DNA from 2 places in the Streptomyces sp. NPDC107765 genome. Region 2 is predicted to be linked to the other one. Evidence: riboswitches for the same ligand, from Rfam matches in the RefSeq annotation. Region 2 holds a riboswitch; the other holds the start of a gene.
What was found. A riboswitch is a leader RNA that binds a small molecule or an ion and turns the genes downstream of it on or off. The one in region 2 is predicted to bind cyclic di-AMP.

Region 1 (5,406 bases), on a different contig from region 2:
CGACCGTGTCGAGGGCCTCCAGGACGCGGGGGCCGCGGTCGGTGGCGAGGTACTGCGCGGCCTTCCCGGACCGGGCGCTGTCGACCGCCGCACCCGGCCGGTACTTGCCGGTCAGGAAGCCGGAGGCCAGCGCGTAGTACGGGACCGCGCACACGCCGTTGCGGGCGGCCACGTCGGCGAGTTCGCCCTCGTACGTGTCGCGGGAGACCAGGTTGTAGTGCGGCTGCAGGGCCACGTAACGGGCCACGCCCTCGCGGTCGGAGAAGGCGAGGGACTCCTCCAGGCGCTGCGCGGAGATGTTGGAGGCGCCGATCTCGCGGACCTTGCCGGCCCGGACGAGGTCGTCCAGAGCGGTCAGGAACTCGCCGACCTCGACCGACTCGTCGTCGTAGTGGGTGTAGTAGAGGTCGATGTAATCCGTGCGGAGACGGGTGAGGGACTCCTCGACCGCGGACTTGATGGTGGCGGTGGACAGACCCTTGTAGTCGGGGTGCGCGCCGACCTTGGTGGCGATGACGATGTCGTCCCGATTGCCGCGCGAGGCCAGCCAGTTCCCGAGGACCGTCTCGGATTCGCCGCCCTTGTTGCCCGGCACCCACGCCGAGTACACATCGGCGGTGTCGATGAAGTTGCCGCCGCCCGCCACGTACGCGTCCAGTACGGCGAACGACTCGGCCTCGTCGGCGGTCCAGCCGAATACGTTGCCCCCGAGGGAGAAGGGGGAGACGGACAGCGAGCCCAGGGCCCTGGGGGTAGGGGAGTTGTTGCTTGTCGCGCTCATGGTGGGAGCAACGTTGCGGGGCGGGTGGTTATTCCTGCTCACAGGAGTCATTCCGGTTCCTCGGATGTTCCCGTTTCCTCGGACGGCGGCCACCCTCGCACCGTGGCCGCCGACCTCGCCCCGCCCCGCCCGTCAGGTGCTCAGACGTTGACGCCGTGGTCGCGCAGCCAGGGCATCGGGTCTATCGGGTCGCCGGCGCCGGGGCGTACCTCCAGGTGGAGGTGGGGGCCGGTGACGTTGCCCGTGGCGCCGACCCGGCCGATGACGTCGCCGGTGCTGACCTTGCCCGAGGTCTTGACCATCGAGGACAGGTGGCAGAACCAGAGCTCGGTGCCGTCGTCGAGGGTCAGGACGATGCGGTAGCCGTACGAACCGGCCCAGCCGGCCTGGGTGATGGTGCCGGAGTGCACCGCCTTGACGGGCGTGCCGGTCGGGGCGGCGAAGTCCTGGCCGGTGTGGTCCGCGACCCAGCGGTCACCGGCCTGCCCGAAGCCCGCGGTGAGGGTGTACGAGGAGACCGGGGTGATGAAGCTCTGCGCCAGTTTGGCGAGGCGTTCGGCCTCGGCCTTACGGCGGGCCTCCTCCTCGGCCTTGCGCTTGGCCTCGGCCGCTGCCTCCTTCTTGGCGGCCGCGGCCTTCTCGGCGGCCTTCAGGTCCCCGGCGGCGTCCGTAGTGGCCTGCTTGATCGCGGCCTGCTCGGCGGCCTCGCGGGCCTCCTGCTCGGCGGCGCCCTGCTGGGCGTCGGCCTGCTGGAGGATACGGCTGCGCAGCGCCTCACCGGCGTTCGCACCGGAGCCCGAGCCCGTACCCGCGTCAGAGCCGGAGTCGGAGCCGGAGCCCGAGCCCGTGCCCGACGGCGAGCCCGGTCCGGCGTTCCCGGTGAGCGGGTCGGCGGGGGTGGCGGCGGAGGCGGAAGCGGTGTGCGCGCCGCCGTCGGATATGAGGTCGCCGACGCCGGGCAGGGAGGCGGCGTCCGGGAGGTGGTCGGAGACGGCGTCGGCCACTCCGCCGAGGTCGGGCATCGAGATCGGCACCGGCGGCCGGCCCTCGGCCGTGGCCATCCCGCCCGCGCCGACCGCGGCGATGACACCGACGCCCAGGACCGTCCCCCCGCGGGCGAGGCCACCGCCGCGCTGCTTGGCCACCCGGTGCTTGCCGCGGACCGGGCGGACGGACTCCTCGGTGGGGTTCCATTCCTCCCACGGGCCGTCGGCGTCACCGTTCGCCTCGCCGGCCGTCGCGAAGCGGGTGCCGGTGACGCCGGCCATGTCGGTGGTGACAGCGGTGTCGGTGGCGACAGGGGTGTCAGAGACGAAAGCAGTCTCCGTCACGAAAGTGGGGTCGCCGGGATGCGCGAAGGCGTGCGGGGCGCCTGGCGCGTACGGGGCGCCCGGGCCCCGGTCGTCGAAGTCGTAGGCGGACGGAGCCTCGGGGACAGGCCTGTTGGACGCCACGGGGGCGCACTCCTTTCCTTCCTTCTCGCCTACCGGGTTAGCTGACGGGTTCGGAGCAGGAAGGTCTCCTACGGGCACCCTCTGACGAAGGCGTCCGATTCACCCCAAGGTGGTGGTTCCCCGGTTCCCTTGGTGCAGTTCGAGGTGCTGGAGGTGCGTGAAAAGCGCGTGCGGGATTCGGCGTCGGCGCACGGTGCCGCCTCTTGCGGCGGCTGGGACGACCGCGCTGCGTTATCGGACAGTAATAGAGATCGCGACCGTTTTCCAAGCCTTCCCGGGAATCCATATGCCTCGCGCACCGGCTGTGGCGTGGTGTTTTCCGGTCACCATGGCCATAAATCGGGCGAGTTGACCGCACCACCCCGTGCCACGCCTAAACGATCTCTCGATGATTGTGCGTCAGTTGTTATGCGGAGGGGTGCCTGACCATTACGGAACGTGAAGACAGTAACGTCGGATCATGGTCGTCAACGCCGAGCGCCCTGGACACTCCCTGCACCCCGGACACTCCGAGCGCCCCGGACACTCCGAAAGTCCCGGACACTCCGAGAGCCCCGGCCCCGCCGAACGCCTCCGCAACGCCGGTCACCACCGCCACGGCCGTCCCGGCCACGGCGGCGTCACGACCGGAAGCGCGCAGGACGTGGCGCGGCGGTACCAGGAGTTCTCCTGGGGCGAGGCGCGCGGGCGGTCCGACGCCCACGAGGAGTTGAGCGCCCGGATCGGCCAGGACCAGGAGTTGTGCGAGCTGCTGGCGGGTTCGCTGCCGGCCGGCAACAAGCAGCAGCCCCAGCTCCTGCTCGCCGCCGTACGCCATCTCGACGGCCCGCACGCGGAGCAGGGCCCGCGCGGCGCCGCGGCGTACGGGCGCTGGCGCGAATGGACGATCCGGCACTGGGACCAGGTGCGGGACGTCATCATGCGCCGCGGCACCCAGACCAACGAACCGGCCCGCTGCGCCACGCTGCTGCCGCTGCTCGCCCGGCTGCCCCAGCCGCTGGCCCTCCTGGAGGTCGGCACCTCGGCCGGGCTGTGCCTGCACCCGGACCGCTATCGGTACGCGTATGGACACGGGTACGGGGAGGCGGGCGATCCGGCAGCCCACGCCCCGCTCGTCGAAGTAGGCCCGGCCGACAGCCCCGTCGTCTTCCACTGCCAGGTGCAGGCGCCGGTGCCGGGGCCGGTGGCGGCGGGGCCCGGGCCGCACGTCCCCACCCGCCTGCCCGAGGTCGTCTGGCGGGCCGGGATCGACCTGGCACCGCTCGACCCGGTCGCCGAGCCGGACGACCTGCGCTGGCTGCGGTCGCTCGTATGGCCCGGCGACGAGGCGCGGGCGGCCCGACTGTCCGCGGCCGTCGACGCGGTGCGGACGGTGCCGCGGCCGCGGATCGTCCGCGGGGACCTGATCGACGAACTGCCCGCGCTGGCGGCCGAGGCGCCGGCCGGGGCGACCCTGGTCGTGTTCCACACCGCCGTGCTGAGCTACCTGCCGTATGCCCGGCGCGAGGAGTTCGCCCGGCTCGTACGGTCGGTCCTCGACGGGCGGGACGGCGGCGGCCACTGGATCTCCCAGGAGCACCACTCCGTACTGCCGTGGCTGCCCCTGCCCCCGCACCACACCCCACGCCCGGACGACCCGCTGCAACTGACGCTCGCCCTGGACGGGCACCCGGTCGCGCTCACCGGCCCGCACGGACAGAGCTTCCGCCCGCTGTAGTGGGCCGGGGCCCGTGGCATGCCCCTGGGTCCGTGGCAGAAGCCTGCCAGGGACCTGCCAGGGAACCGGGCAGGAACCTTCCGGGAACCTGACGTCGAGCCCTCACTCCCCCATCGGCCGCTGCAGCGCCAGCAGGGCCATGTCGTCCGCCGGGGCTCCGCCCGTGTGCCGGGCGACGTCCTCGATGAGGGCGTCCAGGAGGCTGCCGGGGCCCGGGAAGTGCCGGCCGCGGAGCTTGTCCGCCGGGTCGTAGAAGCGGCCGCGCGGGTCGCGGGCCTCGGTCACGCCGTCGGTGAAGAAGACGAGCAGCGAACCGGCCGGGAAGAACGACTCGTCGGAACGGTCCGGCCAGCTCGCCACCTCGCTCATCCCCAGCGGCAGCGCAGGCACGGCGGGCAGCAGCTCGCACAGCCCGCCGTCCGGGCCCAGCAACAGGGGCGCCGGATGACCGCGATTGAGGACCCGCAGCACGGGCCGCCCGTCGGCGGGGACCTCGGCCAGGACCGCGGTGGCGAACCCCTCGTACCGGTCGAGCCCCGTGCGCCACCCGCCCTCCCGTTGCAGTGCCCGCTCCAGCCGGCCGGCCACCGCCTCCAGGGTGGCCTCCTGCTCCGCCGCCTCCCGGAAGGCCCCGATGACGACCACGGCGGCCTCCACCGCCGCCAGCCCCTTGCCGCGGACGTCGCCGACGATCAGCCGTACGCCGTGCGGGGTGTCCTGCACGGCGTAGAAATCGCCGCCGATCCGGGCGTCCGCCCGTGCGCCCACGTACCGGGCGGCGACCGCGAGCCCGCCGAGCCGCTGGGGCGGCGCCGGGAGGACGGCCCGCTGCGCGGCCTCCGAGACGTCCCGTACGGACGCCAGATGGGCGTCGGACATCCGGACGACGCGGTTGATGGCGAGCGCCAGCAGGGCGACCACGAAGACGGTCGCGATCTCGGTCACCGACTCGTGGGTGTTCTGGGCGGCGCTGCGGTACGTCACCACCAGGGCCTCGCCCGCCATGGCGGCCAGTGCCGTGAGGGCGGTGGCGGGCAGCGAGAAGAGCGGCGCCGCCACCAGCGGGGCGGCGGAGAAGAAGGGCGCGGCGGTGTAGCTGGGCGGCGTCGCCATGTCGAACGCGAGGCCGCCGACGATGAGGACGGCGGGGAGCCAGCACGCCAGGCTCCGGCCCAGCGGGGACATCCGGGCCCGGCGCGCCCGGCGCTCCCCGTCGCCCGTGGAGGGCCCGTCGCCCTGCGGCATCCGCACCGGTCTCCCCGCTCCGCCCGTCCGCCGTACGGGCACCGTCGTGCCGATCGCGTGTCGACATACCTCGACGTCCCAAGGCTGTCCGCTCCGGGGAGGCACGGCGATTCCACGGGGGCCGGACGGGTCAGCGCCGGATCACCGGACAGCACCGGAGGCCCACCGGCCGGACCACTGACGAGCCTCATCACGAGGAGAAGAGAAAG
Region 2 (5,406 bases):
CCTGTCGGTCGTCGGCGACATCGACCCGGCCCGGACGCTGGCCTGGATCGAGAAGTACTTCGGCTCGATCCCCTCCCACGACGGCAAGCAGCCGCCCCGGGACGGCACCCTGCCCGACGTGATCGGCAGCGAGCTGCGCGAGGTCGTCGAGGAGGAGGTGCCCTCCCGTGCCCTGATGGCGGCCTACCGCCTGCCGCACGACGGCACCCGTGAGGCGGACGCCGCCGACCTCGCGCTGACCGTCCTGGGCGGCGGCGAGTCCTCCCGCCTGTACAACCGCCTGGTGCGCCGCGACCGCAGCGCCGTCGCCGCCGGCTTCGGTCTGCTGCGGCTGGCCGGTGCCCCCTCCCTGGGCTGGCTGGACGTGAAGACGTCCGCCGGGGTGGAGGTGCCCGCCATCGAGCGCGCGGTCGACGAGGAGCTGGCGCGGTTCGCCGCCGAGGGGCCCACCCCGGAGGAGATGGAGCGGGCGCAGGCCCAGCTGGAGCGCGAGTGGCTGGACCGCCTGGCGACGGTCAGCGGCCGCGCCGACGAACTGTGCCGCTTCGCCGTCCTGTTCGGCGACCCGCAGCTCGCGCTGACCGCCGTGCAGCGGGTCCTGGACATCACCCCCGAGGAGGTGCAGGCGGTCGCCAAGGCCCGGCTGCGCCCCGACAACCGCGCGGTGCTCGTCTACGAGCCCACCGAGCCGGCCGGCAACGCCGAGGAAGGGGAGACGGAGCAGTGAGCGACGCCACCCGTCAGGATTCCGCAGGGAGCACCATGCAGTTCCACCCGCAGCCCCAGAGCGGCGCGCCCAAGCCGTGGGCCTTCCCGGCCCCCGAGCGCAGCCAACTGCCCAACGGCCTCACCCTCCTGACCAGCCACCGCCCCGGCCAGCAGGTCGTCGCGGTCGAGATCAACCTCGTCGCCCCGCTGGACGCCGAGCCCGAGGGCCTGGACGGCGTCGCCACGATCATGGCGCGCGCCCTGTCCGAGGGCACCGACAAATACGACGCGGAGGGCTTCGCCGCCGAGCTGGAGCGCTGCGGCGCCACGCTGGACGCGCACGCCGACCACCCCGGCGTACGCGTCTCCCTGGAGGTCCCGGCGTCCCGGCTGACCCGCGCGCTGGGCCTGCTCGCCGACGCGCTGCGCGCCCCCGCCTTCCCGGAGAGCGAGATCGAGCGGCTGGTCCGCAACCGCCTCGACGAGATCCCGCACGAGCTCGCCAACCCGGCCCGCCGCGCGGCGATGGCGCTCTCCAAGGAGCTGTTCCCGGCCACCGCGCGGATCTCCCGCCCCCGCCAGGGCACCGAGGAGACCGTCGCGCGGATCGACGCCGCGGCCGTGCGCGCCTTCTACGACGCGCACGTCCGGCCCGCCACGGCCACCGCCGTGATCGTCGGTGACTTCACCGACATCGACCTGGCCGCGGCGCTGGCCGACACCCTCGGCGCCTGGAGCGGTTCGACCGCCGAGCCGGTCAGGGCCACCCCGATCGCCGCCGACGACACCGGCCGCGTGGTGATCGTGGACCGTCCCGGCGCGGTCCAGACGCAGCTGCTCATCGGCCGGATCGGCGCCGACCGGCACGACCGCGTGTGGCCGGCCCAGGTGCTCGGCACGTACTGCCTGGGCGGCACCCTCACCTCCCGGCTGGACCGCGTCCTGCGCGAGGAGAAGGGCTACACCTACGGGGTGCGCGCCTTCGGCCAGGTATTGCGCTCCACGGCTCCCACGTCCCCCGAGGGCACCACCGGCGCGGCATTGCTCGCCATCAGCGGCTCGGTGGACACCGCCTCCACCGGGCCCGCGCTGGAGGACCTCTGGAAGGTGCTGCGGACCCTCGCGGCAGAGGGGCTGACGGACGAGGAGCGGGACGTCGCGGTGCAGAACCTCGTCGGGGTGGCGCCGCTCAAGTACGAGACCGCGGCGGCCGTCGCGGGCACCCTCGCCGACCAGGTGGAGCAGCAGCTCCCGGACGACTTCCAGGCGCAGTTGTACCTCCGGCTCGCGGAGACCGGCACGGTCGAGGCGACCGCCGCCGCCGTCAACGCCTTCCCGGTGGACCGCCTGGTGACCGTCCTGGTGGGCGACGCCGCGCAGATCACCGAGCCCGTCAAGGCGCTGGGCATCGGAGAGGTGACGGTCGTCAGCGGCTAGTTCTTCGTTGGCGCATGACGGTGCGTCACGTTCTGACCGGCTCCCGTGGTGTTCGCTCACCACGGGAGCCGTCGTATGTCCGGGGGAGTCCCTCGGAGGCGGCCGGAGCCAGCCGGAGTCCGCCGTATGTCCGGTTTGCGAGGGCTCGTTGGGTCGGAACTTGTGGCATCCCGCACAAAAACGCGGTTCCGTTTGGCTCCGCAAAGTGGCCCCGATTAGCGTCGGTCCGGCTGTTCGTCACAACTCCGCCACAACAGTGGCACCGGACAGTCATCGCCGAGTCCCCGTACGGCGCGAGCCAGGGGAGCCGGGGACCCACGTCCCTGGGGTGAATCGGGCCCCTCTCCGGAGGAGCCCGTAGGAGACCTTCCTGCTCCGAACCCGTCAGCTAACCCGGTAGGCGAGAGGGAAGGAAAGGACAAGCCAGCACATGGCGTTCACCCGAGCCACCGGGAAGCACCGCCGGGCCAGCCGCAGCGCCCGGACGACCCGCAACCTCGCCGGCATAGCCACCCTCGCCACCACCGGCGTCGTCGCCTCCCTGGCCTCGCCCGCGATGGCCGCCACCGACGAGGCACGCACCCAGGACACCGGTCTCACCCAGGCCGTCGTGCTCGGTGACGAACTCGCCCACCGCCTGGAGGTCCAGGCCGACGCCCAGCAGGCCGCCGCCGAGGTCGCCGCCGTGAAGGCGAAGGCCGAGGCCGAGGCCAAGAAGCGCGCGGCGGAGGCCGAGCGGCACGCCGAGGCGGCCAGGAAGAAGGCCAAGGCGGAGCGCGAGGCCAAGGAACGGGCCGCCCGGGACGCCGAGCGCAAGCGCCTGAACGCCTTCGTCGCCCCCGTCGCGGACTCCTACGTCTCCACCGGCTACCAGGCCTCCAGCAGCCTGTGGTCGTCCGGCACCCACACCGGCATCGACTTCCACGCCGCCACCGGGACCTCCGTCCACGCGGTCGGCGCGGGCACCGTCGTCGAGGCCGGCTGGGGCGGCGCGTACGGCAACAACATCGTGATCAAGATGCACGACGGCACCTACACCCAGTACGGCCACCTGTCGTCGATCGGCGTCTCGGTCGGCCAGACCGTCACCCCCGGCCAGCAGATCGGCCTCTCCGGAGCCACCGGCAACGTCACCGGCCCGCACCTGCACTTCGAGGCCCGCACCGGCCCGGACTACGGCTCCGACATCGACCCGATCGCCTATCTGCGGTCGCACGGCGTCAACGTCTGAGCCGGCGCCGGACCGGTCCGCCCCACGCCCGCGGTGCACGCCTGGGCATGCCCCGCGCCCGCTGGCCAAAAAATATCGCCGAATACGCGGAGTCCGTCGGAAAAGCCGCGCCGGTCGAATAGAGTCTCGGAAAAGCCGCCGACCGGCGGCGTTTTCCGGGGATTACGGCGGAGGCACGATCGATGCGAGGCCATATTTCCGCGCATGCGGTGTGCACGGCGATTCGCGAGGACATCGTCTCCGGTGCGCTGGCGCCGGGGAGCCGGCTGATCGAGGAGATCCTGGCGGCGCGCTACGGCGTTTCCAGAGTGCCGGTCCGCGAAGCGCTGCGCACCCTGCAGTCGGAGGGCTTCGTCACCACCCGCCACCACGCGGGCGCCTGTGTCGCCGAACCCACCGAGCAGGAGGCCGCCGACCTGCTCGACATCCGCGCCCTGCTGGAGCCGCTGGGCGCGGCCCGCGCGGCCGCCCGGCGCACCCCCGCCCATCTGAAGGTGCTGCGCGGTCTGGTACGGCTGGGCCGCGAGCGGGCCCGCCACGGCAGCCCCGCCGACCTGCGCCAACTCGACGGCTGGTTCCACGAGACGCTGGCCCAGGCGGCCGGCAGCCCCAGCCTCACCGCCCTGCTGACCCAGCTGCGCCGCAAGATCGAGTGGATGTATGCGATGGAGCCGCTGCCGCGGGCCGGTGAGGCCTGGGACGACCACGGCGCGGTGCTGGACGCGGTGGCCCGGGGCGACGCGGAACGGGCCCGCGCCCTGATGGCGGCGCACATCGAGCGGTCGCTCCCGGTGTACCGGCTGCGGCGCATCGCGGCACCCGACGTGAGCGATACGAAACGGCCCGTCAACACAGCGCGCGCCCGTTCTTAACAAGCGGGCCGTATACAAAGGGGTGCGTGATTTCCGGGGCGGCGAGAGGAGCCGCCTTTGATTGATGGTGCCGGCTTTTGATTCTGGGTACCGGCGTGTGCCTGCTTTTCGGTGGGCGCATGACCCCGCAGGCTTTCCTGCGCATGCCTTTCCCGGTTATCGGTCCCAGGCAATGATTATTCTGCGGCAGTGGCACGGCATTTGCGTGCGGCGGGGCAGGGCATTCCCCCGGAACGGCACTTGTCCGCAACGGCATTTTGTCAAAACCGTATTTCTCCGGCATGCAGAACGGCCCCGCCGCGGCACCTTTTCAGGTCACCGTGGCGGGGCCGTCGTGCGAAGGGGCGTCCCGGTGGACTCAGACGGTCTCGGGGAGCTCTTCGAGACCCTCGGCGACGAGCTTGGCCAGGCGGTCGAGCGCTTCCTCGGCGCCCTCGGCGTCCGAGGCCAGCACGATCTCCTCGCCGCCCTGGGCGCCCAGGCCCAGGACCGCGAGCATGGAGGCCGCGTTGACCGGGTTGCCATCGGCCTTGGCGATCGTCATCGGGACGCCGGCGGCGGTGGCCGCCCGGACGAAGATCGATGCGGGGCGGGCGTGCAGGCCCTCGGCCCAACCGACATTGACGCGGCGCTCAGCCATGGTGTTGCCCTTCAAAGTCGTGACTGTTGTCTAGACCATTCTCTCACGCTGCCGGGACTGGTCCCAGCCTCCCCCGACCTCGACATTACGCGCGCCGGGCCGGTTGTCGGTGGCCGGTCGTACGCTGTCCGCATGCAGAAGCCGCCGGACCACGCATACCCGACCCACTGGGAAGCCGACGTGGTGCTGCGCGACGGCGGCACGGCGCGGATCCGCCCCATCACCCCCGACGACGCCGAGCGGCTGGTCTCCTTCTACGAACAGGTCTCGGACGAGTCCAAGTACTACCGCTTCTTCGCGCCCTACCCGCGCCTGTCCGATCGCGATGTGCACCGCTTCACCCACCACGACTACGTCGACCGGGTCGGGCTCGCGGCCACGGTCGGCGGCGAGTTCATCGCCACCGTCCGCTACGACCGGATCAACGACCAGGGGCTGCCCGCCAAGAGCCCCGAGGACGACCAGGCCGAGGTCGCCTTCCTGGTGCAGGACGCCCATCAGGGGCGCGGGGTGGCCTC

Region 1: another riboswitch for cyclic di-AMP. It lies ahead of ACZ7MX_RS39345 (M23 family metallopeptidase); the one in region 2 lies ahead of ACZ7MX_RS35960 (M23 family metallopeptidase).

The regions. Positions count from the first base shown of each region.
Region 1 is NZ_JBVKBL010000030.1:19,602-25,007, forward strand. It holds gene ACZ7MX_RS39340 (aldo/keto reductase) at 1-781, opposite strand, end outside; gene ACZ7MX_RS39345 (M23 family metallopeptidase) at 922-2,235, opposite strand; cyclic di-AMP (ydaO/yuaA leader) riboswitch at 2,247-2,392, opposite strand; gene ACZ7MX_RS39350 (DUF2332 domain-containing protein) at 2,696-3,952, shown strand; gene ACZ7MX_RS39355 (PP2C family protein-serine/threonine phosphatase) at 4,055-5,197, opposite strand.
Region 2 is NZ_JBVKBL010000022.1:19,416-24,821, reverse strand. It holds gene ACZ7MX_RS35970 (M16 family metallopeptidase) at 1-727, shown strand, start outside; gene ACZ7MX_RS35965 (M16 family metallopeptidase) at 763-2,145, shown strand; cyclic di-AMP (ydaO/yuaA leader) riboswitch at 2,410-2,563, shown strand; gene ACZ7MX_RS35960 (M23 family metallopeptidase) at 2,576-3,376, shown strand; gene ACZ7MX_RS35955 (GntR family transcriptional regulator) at 3,559-4,248, shown strand; gene ACZ7MX_RS35950 (HPr family phosphocarrier protein) at 4,607-4,888, opposite strand; gene ACZ7MX_RS35945 (bifunctional acetate--CoA ligase family protein/GNAT family N-acetyltransferase) at 5,021-5,406, shown strand, end outside.